One region of the Amycolatopsis sp. lyj-23 genome, then DNA from elsewhere that is predicted to be linked to it. Evidence: riboswitches for the same ligand, from Rfam matches in the RefSeq annotation. Region 1 holds a riboswitch; the other holds the start of a gene.
The links. Region 1 has a riboswitch for S-adenosylhomocysteine ahead of metH (methionine synthase). Riboswitches for the same ligand answer to the same signal wherever they lie in the genome.

Region 1 (7,142 bases):
CGACGATGCTGATCGGCCTCGGCTTCGCCACGCAGGCCGCCCTGCTTTCGGGCGTGCTGCTGGGCGTGACGAAGTTCCTGTTCACCGCGTGGGTCGTGTTCGTGGTGGACCGCTGGGGCCGCAAGCCGCTGCTGCTCATCGGCAACGTGATCATGGTGGTGACGCTGGTGGCGGCCGGGCTGGTGGTGCTGAACGTCCACGACACCGGCACGCGCGGCCTGCTGATGCTGGTGATGATGGTGCTGTACCTGGTGGGCTACGAACTCGGCTGGGGCGCGGTCGTCTGGGTGATGATGTCCGAGGTGTTCCCGCTGAAGTACCGGGCGACGGGCATGGGCGTCAGCAGCGTGGTCCTCTGGGCGGCGACGGGCATCGTGAGCGCGGTGTTCCCGATCATCTCCGACCCGAAGTCCCTCGGCATCGGCGGCTCGATGTTCCTGTTCGCCGGGGTGAACGTGGTGCTGTTCGGGCTGACCAAGTGGCTGGTTCCGGAGACCAAGGGTCGTTCCCTGGAGCAGATCGAACTCGACCTGCGGGCGCGCCAGGGCGTCGCGGCCGAGAGCTGACCCCCGGGGGGTGCTCCCGGTGTGTGGCGGCCGGCCGCACACCGGGAGTTGCGGCGGATCGTCTCCCGGGTGCCGGCCGGGAGACCCGTCACGACGCCGGGACGCCGGCGAGGGCGAGTTTCCCGGCCAACCGCCCGATCCACTCCTCGACTTCTTCGGGCGAACGGTCGGGGAGCCCGAAGATCGTCTCGGTCACGCCCAGGGAAGCCAAGTGCGCCAGGCGCCGCGGATCCGGCCGCTCGCCGAGCGCGCAGATCCGCGGCGCACCGACGCGCCCTTCGGAACGCCAGATTTCCTTCAGCAGTGCCACGTGCCCGTCGAGGTCGGTGTCGGCCGGGGTGGTGAGCCAGCCGTCGGCGTGGCGGGCGATCCAGCGGAACGTCTTCTCCGCCGGGCCCGCGCCGAGCAGCACCGGGATGTGGGCCTGCACCGGCTTCGGCCACGCCCAGCTCGGTCCGAAGGAGACGAACTCCCCGTCGTAGGCGGCCTCTTCCTGTGTCCACAGTGCACTCATCGCTTCGAGGTACTCGCGCAGCGCGGTGCGGCGGCGGTTCCCGGGCACGCCGTGGTCGGTGAGCTCGTCGACGTTCCAGCCGAAGCCGGCGCCGAGCGTGACGCGGCCGCCGGAGAGGTGGTCGAGGCTGGCGATCGTCTTGGCCAGGGTGATCGGGTCGCTCTCCACGGGCAGCGCCACGGCGGTCGACAGCCGGATGCGGGAGGTGACCGCGGCCGCCGTCGCCAGCGCGACCCACGGGTCGAGGGTCCGGCTGTAGCGGTCGTCGGGCAGGGAGGCGTCGCCGGTGCGCGGGTGGGGTGACTCGCGCTTGACCGGGATGTGGGTGTGCTCGGGGACGTAGAAGGTCGAGAACCCCGCGGCCTCCGCGGCGCGCGCGGCGGCCGCCGGGGTGATCCCCCGGTCGCTGGTGAACAGCACGATTCCGTAGTCCACCCGCGGAGTGTATTAGAACGTGTTTCAGTTTTCAAGACGGCCGGGCGGTCGCGCTGCGTGAGTGCAGCGCCACGCGAAGTGGCCTTGAGGGGTGTTCGATGGCGGGCTGGGACACTGGGGGCCGGCAGTCGCGGGCACGACCGGAGGTGCAGGGTGGACCAGACGCTCCACTGTGGACGATCAAGGACGGTGTCCCACTCCGTGGGCACGAGGGCGGGGCGGGATGGCGTGCGCGGGCCCGGATCCGATACCGTGGACCACAGGTCGAGAGGCGCTGCAACGGACCACGGGGTCCGCCACGCTCGACCGGGACTGACCACGCAAGGGCGCCTCCCGACCGAGGGAGGCTGCCGGTGAACACCCCGCACGAGTCCGAAGCCAGGTTGCGCGCGCTGCTGGACCAGCGGGTGGCCGTCCTCGACGGCGCCTGGGGCACCATGCTGCAGGGCGCCGGGCTGACCCCGGCCGACTACCGCGGCGACCGCTTCGGCGAGCACACCCACGACGTCACCGGCGACCCCGACCTGCTGAACCTCACCCGCCCGGACGTCATCCTCGACGTCCACCGCCAGTACCTGGCCGCGGGCGCGGACATCACCACGACCAACACCTTCACCGCGACCAGCATCGGCCAGGCCGACTACGGCCTGCAGGCCTACGTCCACGAGATGAACGTCCGTGGCGCGCAGCTGGCCCGCCAGGCCGCCGACGAAGCGGGCGGCAGGTTCGTTGCCGGGTCGATCGGCCCGCTCAACGTCACCCTCAGCCTCTCGCCCAAGGTCGACGACCCCGCGTACCGGGCGGTCACGTTCGAGCAGGTCAAGGCGGCCTACGCGGAGCAGATCGCCGGCCTCGCCGAGGGCGGCGTAGACCTGCTGCTGGTCGAGACGATCTTCGACACGCTCAACTGCAAGGCCGCGATCGCCGCCGCGCGGGAGGTCGCGCCGCAGCTGCCGCTGTGGATCTCGGTGACGATCGTGGACCTGAGCGGCCGGACGCTGTCAGGGCAGACCGTCGAGGCGTTCTGGAGCTCGATCGAGCACGCGAAACCGCTGGTCGTCGGCGTGAACTGCTCGCTCGGGGCCGCCGAGATGCGCCCGCACGTCGAGGAGCTCTCCCGGCTCGCCGACACCTACGTCGCCTGCCACCCCAACGCCGGCCTGCCGAACGCGTTCGGCGGCTACGACGAGACCCCGGAGGAGACGGCCGGGCTGGTCGGCGGGTTCGCCCGCGAAGGCCTGGTCAACCTGGTCGGCGGCTGCTGCGGCACGAGCCCGGCGCACATCGCGAAGATCGCTGCGGCCGCCAAGAGCGTCACGCCGCGGGAGGTGCCGGCCCCGCGCACGCACACGCGCGTCAGCGGCCTCGAGCCGTTCGGCATCGGCGCCGATACCGGCTTCGTGATGATCGGCGAGCGGACGAACGTCACCGGCTCGAAGCGGTTCCGGCGGCTCATCGAGTCCGGCGACCACGCCGGCGCCGTCGACGTCGCGCTGGAGCAGGTCCGCGGCGGGGCCAACCTGCTCGACGTCAACATGGACGCCGACCTGCTCGAATCCGAGCAGGCGATGACGACGTTCCTCAACCTGATCGCCACCGAGCCCGAGGTGGCCCGGATCCCGGTGATGGTCGACAGCTCCAAGTGGAGCGTGCTCGAAGCGGGCCTGCGCTGCCTGCAGGGCAAGGGCGTGGTCAACTCGATCAGCCTCAAGGAGGGCGAGGAGCCGTTCCTCGCCCAGGCCCGCACCATCCGGAACTACGGCGCCGGCGTCGTCGTGATGGCCTTCGACGAGCAGGGGCAGGCCGACACCGCCGACCGCAAGGTCGAGATCTGCGGCCGCGCGTACGACCTGCTGACGCAGAAGGCGGGCTTCGCCGGCGAGGACATCATCTTCGACCCGAACGTCCTCGCCGTCGCCACCGGCATCGCCGAGCACAACGGCTACGCGAAGGCGTTCATCGACGCCCTGCCCCGGATCAAGCAGCGCTGTCCCGGTGCCCGGACCAGCGGCGGCATCTCGAACCTGTCGTTCTCCTTCCGCGGCAACGACGTGGTGCGCGAGGCGATGCACTCGGCGTTCCTGTTCCACGCCGTCAAGGCCGGGCTGGACATGGGCATCGTCAACGCCGGCCAGCTCGCGGTCTACGAGGACATCCCGAAGGACCTGCTGGAACTGGTCGAGGACGTGCTCTTCGACCGCCGCGAAGACGCCACCGACCGGCTGGTGAGCTTCGCCGAGAACGTCAAGGGCAGCGGCACCAAGCGCGTCGTGGACCTCTCCTGGCGCGAAGGCACGGTCGGCGAGCGCCTGTCCCACGCCCTGGTCCACGGCATCGTCGACTACATCGAGGCAGACACCGAAGAGGCGCGGCAGCAGCTGGCGCGGCCCCTCGACGTCATCGAGGGCCCGCTGATGGACGGCATGAAGATCGTCGGCGACCTGTTCGGCTCCGGCAAGATGTTCCTGCCGCAGGTGGTCAAGAGCGCGCGCGTGATGAAGCGGTCCGTCGCCTACCTCGAGCCGTACATGGAGGCGGAGAAGGAGAAGGCGCGCCAGGAGGGCCGGCTGGCCTCGACCGGTGGCCAGGGCAAAGTCGTGCTGGCCACGGTCAAGGGCGACGTCCACGACATCGGCAAGAACATCGTCGGCGTCGTGCTCGGCTGCAACAACTACGAGGTCATCGACCTCGGCGTGATGGTGCCGGCGGGCAAGATCCTCGACACCGCGGTGACCGAAGGCGCCGACGCCGTCGGGCTCTCCGGGCTGATCACGCCGTCCCTGGACGAGATGGTCGCCGTCGCCACCGAGATGCAGCGGCGCGGCCTGAAGATGCCGCTGCTCATCGGCGGCGCGACGACGTCCAAGCAGCACACCGCGGTCAAGATCGCCCCGGTCTACGACAACGCGACCGTCCACGTCCTGGACGCCTCGCGCGTGGTCGGCGTCGTGTCCGACCTGCTCGACCCGGACCGCTCGATCGCGCTGGCCGAGAAGAACCGGGCGGACCAGGAAGTGCTGCGCGAGCAGCACGCGAGCAAGCAGCGCCGTCCGATGCTCACCCTCGAACAGGCCCGCGCGAACCCCGAGAAGGTCGCGTTCGACGGCCTGCCGGCCCCGGCGTTCACCGGCGTCCGCGTGGTCGAGCCGGGCATCGCGGAACTGCGTGAGATGGTCGACTGGCAGTTCCTCTTCCTGGCCTGGGAGCTCAAGGGCAAGTACCCGGCGATCCTGGAGCAGCCGGTCGCCCGCGAGCTGTTCGACGACGCGAACACCCTGCTGGACCAGATCATCGCCGACGGCAGCTTCACCGCGAAGGGCGCGTACGCGTTCTGGCCGGCGCACAGCGAAGGCGACGACATCCTGCTGGACGGCGACTACGCGCACGTCAAGTTCCCGATGCTGCGGCAGCAGACGGCCAAGCCCGAAGACCGGGCGAACCGCTGTCTGGCCGACTACATCGCGCCGGTCGGCGACCACCTCGGCGGTTTCGCGGTGGCCATCCACGGTGCCGACGAGCTGGCCAAGCGGTTCGAGGCCGAACACGACGACTACCGCGCGATCATGGTCAAGGCGCTGGCCGACCGGCTCGCCGAGGCCTTCGCCGAGCACATCCACCTGCGTGCCCGCCGCGACTGGTTCGAGCCGGACGCGCAGCCGGAGCTGGCGGACCTGCACGCCGAGCGGTTCCGCGGCATCCGCCCGGCACTGGGCTACCCGGCCAGCCCCGACCACAGCCAGAAGCGCGAGCTGTTCGACCTGCTGGCCGCGGACGAACTCGGGATGGCCCTGACCGAGTCGTTCGCGATGACGCCGGCGGCGAGCGTGTCCGGGCTGATCTTCGCCCACCCGGACTCCCGCTACTTCACCGTCGGACGGCTCGGCCGCGACCAGGTCGAGGACTACGCCCGCCGCAAGGGTGTCGAGGTCGCCGAGGTCGAGCAGTGGCTGCGGCCGAACCTCGCCTACGACCCCGAGGCGTAGTCCGGCAGTTCGATGCCGGTGGCGAACCCGTCGGTCGCCTTGAGCAGCAGGCCGAGCAGGAAGCGGGACTTGAACGTCCAGTCCCGCAGCTTGATCCGGAGCGGGGACGGCGGCGCCAGGAACGGCCCGGCGCTGCCGCGCTGCGAGACCTTCGCGTAGTCCCGCATAAGCTCCTCGTAGCGGGCGAAGGCGATCCGGTGGTCGCCGTCCGCGGCGAGGAGCTCGCCTGCGAGCACGTACGCGCCGACGACCGCCAGGCCGGTGCCGAAGCCGCCGAGGGTGTTGCCGTAAGCGGCGTCGCCGAGCAGCACGACCCGGCCGCGGGAGTACCGGTCGATCGTGACCCGGCTGAGCGAGTCCAGGTGGAATTCGCGGGCCTGCGGGATCCGGGCCATCAGCTCCGGCACCCGCCAGCCGGCGCCCCGGTAGGCGTCCACCAGCAGCTGCCGCTGCCGGGCGGTGTCGGTGCGGTCGTAGTCGAGCTCGGGCGAGGCGAAGACGAAGAACGCCGACGCCTTCGGGCCGCCGACCGCGGCCATCCGGCCCGGCTCGTTGTACATCTCCGCTTCGCCGCGGGCGAGGTCCTCGCCGAGTTCGGCGAGGGCGTAGTGGTGGCCGAGGTACTGCACGTAGCCGCGTTCCGGGCCGAACGCCAGCCGCCGGACGTTCGAGTGGATGCCGTCGGCGCCGGCGACGAGGTCGAACCGCCGCGGCGCCGCGTGCGCGAAGGTGACGTCGACACCGCCGGCCGTCTCGGTCAGCGACGTGATGGTGTCGCCGAACAGGTACTCGCAGCCGGAGCGCTCGTACAGGAGCTCCGCCAGGTCGCCGCGGCGGATCTCGATCTCGCCGCCGGTGAACTCGCCGGGGATCACCGCCCGCGGGCGCCCGGCGGCGTCGACGATCGTCTGGTCCTGCCCGCCGGTCTGCCGGCGCAGGACCTCGTCGAGGAGGCCCATGCGCGCCAGGACGGTCCGGTGGGTGGCGCCTTTGAAGTCGACGGCCTGCCCGCCGGACCGCAGCGCCGGAGCGCGTTCGACGACGGTGACGGTGCAGCCGGCGCGGGTCAGCAGACCGGCGAGGGCGGGGCCGGCGATGCTCGCGCCGGAGATCAGGACGTGCAGGTTCTTCATGCCGCCGAGCTTCGCGGGGACGGCTTACCGGTTCCTGGCGAAGCGCTGACGGTCGCCGTCAGCCGTCCTCGGATCCGGCGCTGTCGACCGGGCGCGCCCCGGCGAAGCGCCGCCGCCGGCCGCGGGGGCGCCCCCCCGTTTTCCACGCTACCGGAGACCACCGACAGTTCCGGGCCGTCGCCCGTGGTCCGCTACTCGACCGCGCCGTTCTGCGTGACCAGGTTCTGGTACCAAGCGTCGTACGGGTGGTTGGTCGCCGGGTAGTTCGCCAGGGGAGTGGTCGCCTGGCTGGCGGAGTCGAAGTCCCAGCCGCGGACCAGTTTCCCCGCCTGCCGCGCGGAGGTGATGAACGCCGACTCCGTCGCCGGTGCGCCGTAGAACAGCGCGCCCTGGCGGAGTTCGGCGCTGTCGCCCTGCTGGAACTCGTCGAAGGCCACCTGCCGGTAGCGGATCCGGTCGCCGGTGGTGCCGGCGGTGTCCACGCGCAGGGTGTTCGACGGCGTCGGGCCGT
Region 2 (7,142 bases), on a different contig from region 1:
TCGACACCAGCCGGATCGACGAATCCTTCGCGGCGATCAACTACTTCGAGAACGACTCGGAGCTGCCGTTCATCGTCGCGGTCAACCAGTTCGAAGGCATGCCGGTGCACGACCTCGAAGAGGTCCGGGACGCCCTCGCGCTCGACCCGAGCGTCCCGCTGGTCACCTGCGACGCCCGCGACCGCGCGTCGACGATCGCCACCCTGACCGAACTGGTCGGCCACACGCTGTCGCTGGCGGTGCTCTCCGGCCCGGCGGGCCGCGAGCTCGCCGGCAGCACCCCGCTCGCCTGAACCCCTGGAAGGTGAAGAGCTCCATGCGCAAGGTCCTGGTCGTGGGCGCCGGGCAGTCCGGCCTGCAACTGGCCCTCGGGCTGCAGGCGAAGGACTACGACGTCACCGTGATGTCCGCGCGGACCCCGGAGGAGATCCGCAGCGGGCGGGTGATGTCGACGCAGTGCATGTTCCACTACGCCCTGCAGCACGAGCGGGACCTCGGGATCAACCTGTGGGAAGCGGACACGGTCGACATCGAAGGCCTCGGCGTCTCGGTGGCCGCGCCGGACGGCGGCCGCGCGCTCGACTGGCTGGGCGAGCTCGACCACCCGGCGCAGTCGGTCGACCAGCGGGTGAAGATGGCCGGCTGGCTGGAGCTGTTCGAGGACCGCGGCGGCAAGCTCGTCATCCACGGCGTGATGACGTCGGAGCTGGACGCGCTGGCCCGGCTGTACGACCTCGTGGTCGTTTCGGCGGGCAAGGGCGAGCTGGTCCAGCTGTTCGACCGGGTGCCCGAGCGGTCGCCGTACACCCGGCCGATGCGCACGCTCTCGCTCGTCTACGCCCACGGAGTGGGCCGCCGTCCGGAGCACCCGGACAAGGTGGGGCTGCGGTTCAACATCGTCCCCGGTGTCGGCGAGCTGTTCATGATCCCGGCGTACACGCTGAGCGGGAACTGCGACATCCTCTTCTTCGAAGGCGTGCCCGGCGGGCCGCTGGACTGCTTCGACGACCGCCCGGGCCCGGACGAGCACTTCAAGCGCGTGCTCGACCTCATGCGGCAGTACGTGCCGTGGGAGTACGACCGCTGCCGCGAGGCGGAGCTGACCGACGCGAAGGCGACCCTGGCCGGCGGGTACACGCCGGTCGTGCGCCACCCGGTCGGAACCCTGCCCGGCGGGGCGGTGGTGCTCGGCATGGCCGACGTCGTCGTGGCGAACGACCCGATCACCGGGCAGGGCTCGAACAACGCCAGCCACTGCGCCACGACCTACCTCGACGCCATCGTGGCCCACGGCGACCAGCCGTTCGACGCCGCGTGGATGGAAGCGACCTTCGAGCGCTACTGGGAGTACGCCCGGCACGTCACCGAATGGACGAACGCCCTGCTCCTCCCGCCGCCCCCGCACGTGCTCGAGATCCTCGGGGCGGCGGGGCAGCACCCGGCGGTCGCGCGGCGGTTCGCCAACGGGTTCTCCGATCCGACCGACTTCCGGCACTGGTTCATGGATCCGGCACGCTGGGAGAAGTACCTGGCAGAGCTCTAGATCCGACTGTCGCCGATGGACGATTCGGGCTACGGTAGTTACCGAGCGTGAAGTCGACCTGGCGGTCTATCGGAGGTGCGTGGCATGCGGGCGATGTGGAAGGGCTCGGTGTCGTTCGGGCTGGTCAGCATCCCGGTCCAGCTGTACGCGGCCACCGAGAACAAGAACGTCTCGCTCCGGCAGGTGCACGAGGCCGACGGCGGCCGCATCCAGTACAAGCGGTTCTGCACCATCGACGGCCAGGAGGTGCCGTACGCCGAGATCGCCAAGGGCTACGAGCTGCCCGACGGCGAGATGGTGGTGATCACCGACGCGGAGATGGCCGAGCTGCCGTTGTCCACCCAGCGCACGATCGACGTGCTGGAGTTCGTGCCGCTGGAGTCGATCGACCCGATCCAGTACGACCGGACCTACTACCTGGAGCCGCAGAAGAACGCGGTGAAGCCGTACGTCGTGCTGCGGGACGCCCTGCACAAGTCGAGCCAGGTGGCCATCGCGAAGGTCGCGGTCCGGCAGCGGGAGAGCATGGCGGTGCTGCGGGTGCACGCCGACGTGCTGGTGATGACGACCATGCTGTGGCCGGACGAGGTCCGCGAGCCGGACTTCCCGTTCCTGCGCGACGACCCGCCGCAGATCCGCCCGCAGGAGCTGACCATGGCGGGCTCGCTGATCGACTCGCTGGCCGAGCCGGTGTTCGAGCCGGAGAAGTACCACGACCACTACCGCGAGGCCCTCGAGGAGATGATCGAGGCCAAGGTTGCCGGCGACGAGACGACCAAGCCGGCGTCGGTCACCGCCAAGGCCGACGTCGTCGACCTGATGGCGGCCCTGCAGGCCAGTGTGGACGCCGCGAAGAAGTCGCGGCAGTCCACTTCGGAGGCGTCCGAAGAGGACGCCGAGCCGGCGAAGAAGAAGCCGGCCGCGCGCAAGCGGGCGCCGAAGCCCGCCTGAGGGGCCCCGGTCGGGTGGTTGTGCCGACACGCCGCCGCAGTGCCGCAACCGGCCGCGTCCCGGCCCTACCTTGGGGCACGTCGGGCACGAGCGCGGAAAGGCGGCCGGTCGTGGGGTGTGCTTCTTGTGACGCGGGGATCGACCACTGCCACGGCACGCTGGTGGTGCACCCGGACGGCGGATTCGCCGAGTGCACGGAACCGGCCTGTGAGGACGGTGACCGCCTGCGGCACGCGCTGATCGTCGACTGCCAGGGCATCGGCGGCGGGTGCGGCTGTGCCGCCGCACCCGGGAAGCCGTTGTTGCGCCGAGCTTCCTGAGCCTCCCGCCAGGATCCGGGCGGCCCTTCCCGGCCGGGCTCCCGCGCCTGCCGGGAAGGTCTGCGCGTGTTCGGGTGCCGTCGAGCTCGTAACCCGATCGTGTATGCAGCTGTGTACACGCGCTGGGCGATGTGCTAACACTAACGGGGTCCTTCGGCTCTCCCTCCCCCTCGGAGCCGGAGGACCCTTTTCGTCGGGCTGCCCTGCGTTGGGCAGGACGCAAGAAATCCGCCGGGTGGAAACGCCGGCGGATTTGCTTTGCGCTTACCTTTTGCGGTCTGCGTCCCGAACGGCCGAACGGCCCGGCGCGCACCGGCATCGCTGCCGGTCCGCGCCAGGCCGTGGCGGGAGTCCCGGGATCAGTACCAGTGTGCGCGGCCACCGATCCGGCGGCCGGTGCCGCCCAGGATGGCCAGTGCCACGCCGGCCACCGCGAGAATGATACCGATGGTGTACAGCACCGGGATGCCCACGATGAACCCGATGACAAGGAGAATCACACCGAGAATGATCACTTGACACACTCCTTCGCATGAGACCCGGCCCGGCTCCGTGCCGTCCGGGCGGATGCGCTCTCGCGGGGAGGATGGCCATTTTCCCGATAAACCAAACTACGGCGAATGGAGCAATCTCGGATCAGTACCGGTAGTGATCGAGCTTGTACGGACCTTCGACGTCGACGCCGATGTATTCCGCCTGGGCCTTCGTGAGTTTGGTGAGTTTCACACCGAGGGCGTCGAGGTGCAGGCGGGCCACTTTCTCGTCGAGGTGCTTCGGCAGCCGGTGGACGTCGGTGGCGTACTCGCCGGGCTTGGTGAACAGCTCGATCTGGGCGATCGCCTGGTTGGTGAACGAGTTCGACATCACGAAGGAGGGGTGGCCGGTCGCGTTGCCGAGGTTCATCAGGCGGCCCTCGGAGAGCACGATGACCGCGTGGCCGTCCGGGAACGTCCACTCGTGGACCTGCGGCTTGATCTCGTTCTTCACGACGCCCGGCAGCTTCGCCAGCCCGGCCATGTCGATCTCGTTGTCGAAGTGCCCGACGTTGGCGACGATCGCGTTGTGCTTCATCCGGCCCATCTGGTCCGCCGAGATGATCCCGAAGTTGCCGGTGGTCGTGATGAAGATGTCCGCGTCGGCCACGACGTCGTCGAGCTCGACGACGTCGAGGCCGTCCATCGCCGCCTGGAGCGCGCAGATCGGGTCGATCTCGGTGACCGCCACCCGGGCGCCCTGGCCGCGCAGCGCCTCGACCGCGCCCTTGCCGACGTCGCCGTAGCCGCAGACGACCACGCGCTTGCCGCCGATCATCACGTCGGTGGCCCGGTTCAGGCCGTCCACGAGGGAGTGCCGGATGCCGTACTTGTTGTCGAACTTCGACTTCGTCACCGAGTCGTTGACGTTCATCGCGGGGAAGAGCAGCTCGCCGTCCTTGGCCAGCTTGTAGAGCCGCTTGACGCCGTTGGTGGTCTCCTCGGTGACGCCGCGGATCTCCTTGGCCATCCGGATGAAGCGGTCGCCGTCGGCGGCGAGGCTCGCGCGGAGGGTGTCGAGGACGATCCGGTACTCCTCCGGGTCCTCTTCGGACGGCTGCGGGACGGCGCCGGCCGCCTCGAACTCGACTCCCTTGTGGACGAGCAGGGTGGCGTCGCCGCCGTCGTCGAGGATCATGTTCGGGGCCTGGCCGCCCGGGAAGGCGAAGAGCTGATCGGTGCACCACCAGTACTCTTCGAGCGTCTCGCCCTTCCACGCGAACACCGAGGTGCCCGCCGGGGCGTCGGCGGTGCCTTCCGGGCCGACGACGACCGCGGCGGCGGCCTCGTCCTGCGTGGAGAAGATGTTGCAGGACACCCAGCGCACCTGCGCGCCGAGGGCCACCAGGGTCTCGATGAGCACGGCGGTCTGCACGGTCATGTGCAGCGACCCGGCGATGCGGGCGCCCTTCAGCGGCTGCGCGGCGGCGTACTCGCGGCGGATCGCCATCAGGCCGGGCATCTCGTGCTCGGCCAGCCGCAGCTGCGTGCGGCCGGCGTCGGCCAGGGTGAGGTCGGCCACGGCGAAGTCGAGGCCGTTTCGGGTCTGCAGTTTGTCACTCATGCTTCGGTGCACTCCGGAGTTCGTCGGGATGCGCTCGGGAGGCAGCACGAAAGTCGGTGAAGACAACGAAAGAGGCACCTCCCTCGCGGGAGGCGCCCTTGGAGTCGTGGTCTCGGGCCGAGCGTGGCGGAAGGGGATCTCCGTCGCAGCGCCTCTCGGCCCGCACCCAGGATGGCAAAGCCGCGGCGAGGCTGTCAAGCGAGGGGGCGGGCCATGAGAACGTCGTCGACATCGGTGCCGCCGATGCGGAATTCGCCGCGCAGCACGCCTTCCACGACGAACCCGCACCGCTCGTACACCCGCCGGGCGCCGGTGTTGGGCCCCAGCACGCGCAGCGTCACCTTGCGGGCGCCGCGGCGGCGCGCCTCGGCGACGGCGGCCTCGACGAGCCGCCGCGCGATGCCGAGCCGGCGCCGGTCCGGGTCGACGGCGAGCCCGTCGATCACCACCACGTGCCGGTGGGCCGGGATGCCGAACCCCGCGCCGAGCCGCACGTACCCGGCGACCACGCCCTCGTGCTCGGCGACCAGGACGTCTTCGGGGCGCGTGCCGTCGTCGAAGAAGGGTGTCCCGGGCGGGGGAGCGGGCGCGGGGGAGACGGCAGGGGTCCACGTGCGTTCGTCGAGCTTCGCGAGGACGGCTTCGTCCCCGGCGCGGGCGGTCCGGGTGGTGATCACCCGGGCAGCCTGGCGGACGCCGGGGACGGGCGCGAGGGATTTAGACCAGGTGCGCGCGTCGCCAGATGCCTTCCGAACGGCCGCCGATCAGGCTCGCCTCGCGCAGGAACGGCACGATCTTCTCGGCCATCCAGCGGCGCGTCTCGTGGAAGTGCGGGTTCGCCAGCGCCGCGGCCCGGCCTTCGCGCGGGTCGATCCCGACGCTGCGGTAGATCCGCGCGTCGACCATGCTGTCGATCACGCCGAACGCGACCAGCGCGGTGCGCAGCCGGTGGCGCTGCAGGGCCGCCTTCGACAGCTTCGGCGTCTCCCGCAGCACCTCCTCCTTGGCGAACCGGACGTGCCGGGCCTCCTCGACGACGTGGATGCGGTTGACCGAGCGGATCAGCGGCTGGATGCCGTCGTCGTCCATCATCGACCGCTGGAGCCGGTCGGTGGTCTCCTCCGCGACGAGCACGCTGGCGAACATCGACGGCCCGGCGGCGGTGGCGCCGAACACCTTCGCGGCGCGGTGCACCACCTTCGGGACGCCGTAGCGCGGGACACCGAGCCGCTCGGCGGTGCGGGCGAACATGACCGAGTGCCGGGTCTCGTCGCCGATCTCGGTCATCGCGTACTGCGCGTGCTCGGTGCGCGCGTCGAGGTCGAAGACGTACCGGGCGAGCAGCTGCATCAGGACGATCTCGAACCACAGGCCGACGCTCATGATGCTGGCGATCTCGTGCTTGGACAGCTCGATCCGCTGCTCCGGGGTCAGTTTCGCCCAGAGGTCCGTGCCGTAGAGGGAGACGCGTTCGAGCGGCATGTACGCCTTGCCTTCGGCGAGCGGCGCGTCCCAGTCGATGTCGACGTACGGGTCGTAGGAGTTCTTCGCGGAGCTCTTGAGCAGGCGAGCCGCGGTGACGTCCCGGTCCTGGGCCTCGACGCCCATGGCGGCCTCCGAAAAGTAGGGGGTACGCGGTGTACTAGCTAGTTCGGGAGCGTACACCGCCGGGCGGCCGGTGAGTAGGCTTTCGCCGTGACCAAGGTCGACGGACGGGCGACGCGCTGGGCGGGCCAGCAGGAACGGCGGCGCGCGGAGTTCGTCGACGCCGCACTGGCCGCCATCGCCGAGCACGGCCCGGACGTCTCGACCGAGCAGATCGCCGAGCGCGCCGGCGTCGCCCGCACCCGCCTGTACCGCCACTTCTCCGACGCGGCGGACCTCCGCCGGGCGATCGCCCAGCGGGCGGCCGAGCTGGTGACGGCCGACCTGGCGCCGCTGTGGCACCCCGAGGGCTCGCCGAACGAGATGATCTCCACGGTGATCTCGACGCACCTGCGCTGGCTGACCGAGCACGCCCACCTGCACCGCTACCTGACCCGCGGCACCCCGGACGGCCCCGACGTCCGCGGGGCGATCGCCCGCCACCTCAGCTCGCTGTTCGCGGGGTACCTGACGGCGTTCGGCCTGGACCCGGCCCCGGCGGACGCGATGGCGTTCGGCTTGGTCGGCTACGTCGAATCGGCGACGACCCGCTGGCTCGACCACCCGGGCACGCTGACCCTGCCCCA

Region 2: linked by a shared signal. The riboswitch ahead of ahcY (adenosylhomocysteinase) and the one ahead of metH (methionine synthase) in region 1 are both predicted to bind S-adenosylhomocysteine.

The regions. Positions count from the first base shown of each region.
Region 1 covers NZ_JAJPWN010000015.1:257,628-264,769, reverse strand. Annotated here, with positions in the region: gene ACLJPY_RS34330 (sugar porter family MFS transporter) at 1-566, shown strand, start outside; gene ACLJPY_RS34325 (TIGR03619 family F420-dependent LLM class oxidoreductase) at 655-1,515, opposite strand; S-adenosyl-L-homocysteine riboswitch at 1,776-1,854, shown strand; gene metH (methionine synthase) at 1,869-5,498, shown strand; gene ACLJPY_RS34315 (FAD-dependent monooxygenase) at 5,480-6,631, opposite strand; gene ACLJPY_RS34310 (hypothetical protein) at 6,823-7,142, opposite strand, start outside.
Region 2 covers NZ_JAJPWN010000011.1:61,583-68,724, reverse strand. Annotated here, with positions in the region: gene ACLJPY_RS27080 (GTP-binding protein) at 1-293, shown strand, start outside; gene ACLJPY_RS27075 (styrene monooxygenase/indole monooxygenase family protein) at 317-1,543, shown strand; gene ACLJPY_RS27070 (Ku protein) at 1,628-2,494, shown strand; gene ACLJPY_RS27065 (hypothetical protein) at 2,605-2,814, shown strand; gene ACLJPY_RS27060 (hypothetical protein) at 3,174-3,329, opposite strand; gene ahcY (adenosylhomocysteinase) at 3,451-4,911, opposite strand; S-adenosyl-L-homocysteine riboswitch at 4,995-5,074, opposite strand; gene ACLJPY_RS27050 (GNAT family N-acetyltransferase) at 5,106-5,588, opposite strand; gene ACLJPY_RS27045 (AurF N-oxygenase family protein) at 5,629-6,519, opposite strand; gene ACLJPY_RS27040 (TetR/AcrR family transcriptional regulator) at 6,607-7,142, shown strand, end outside.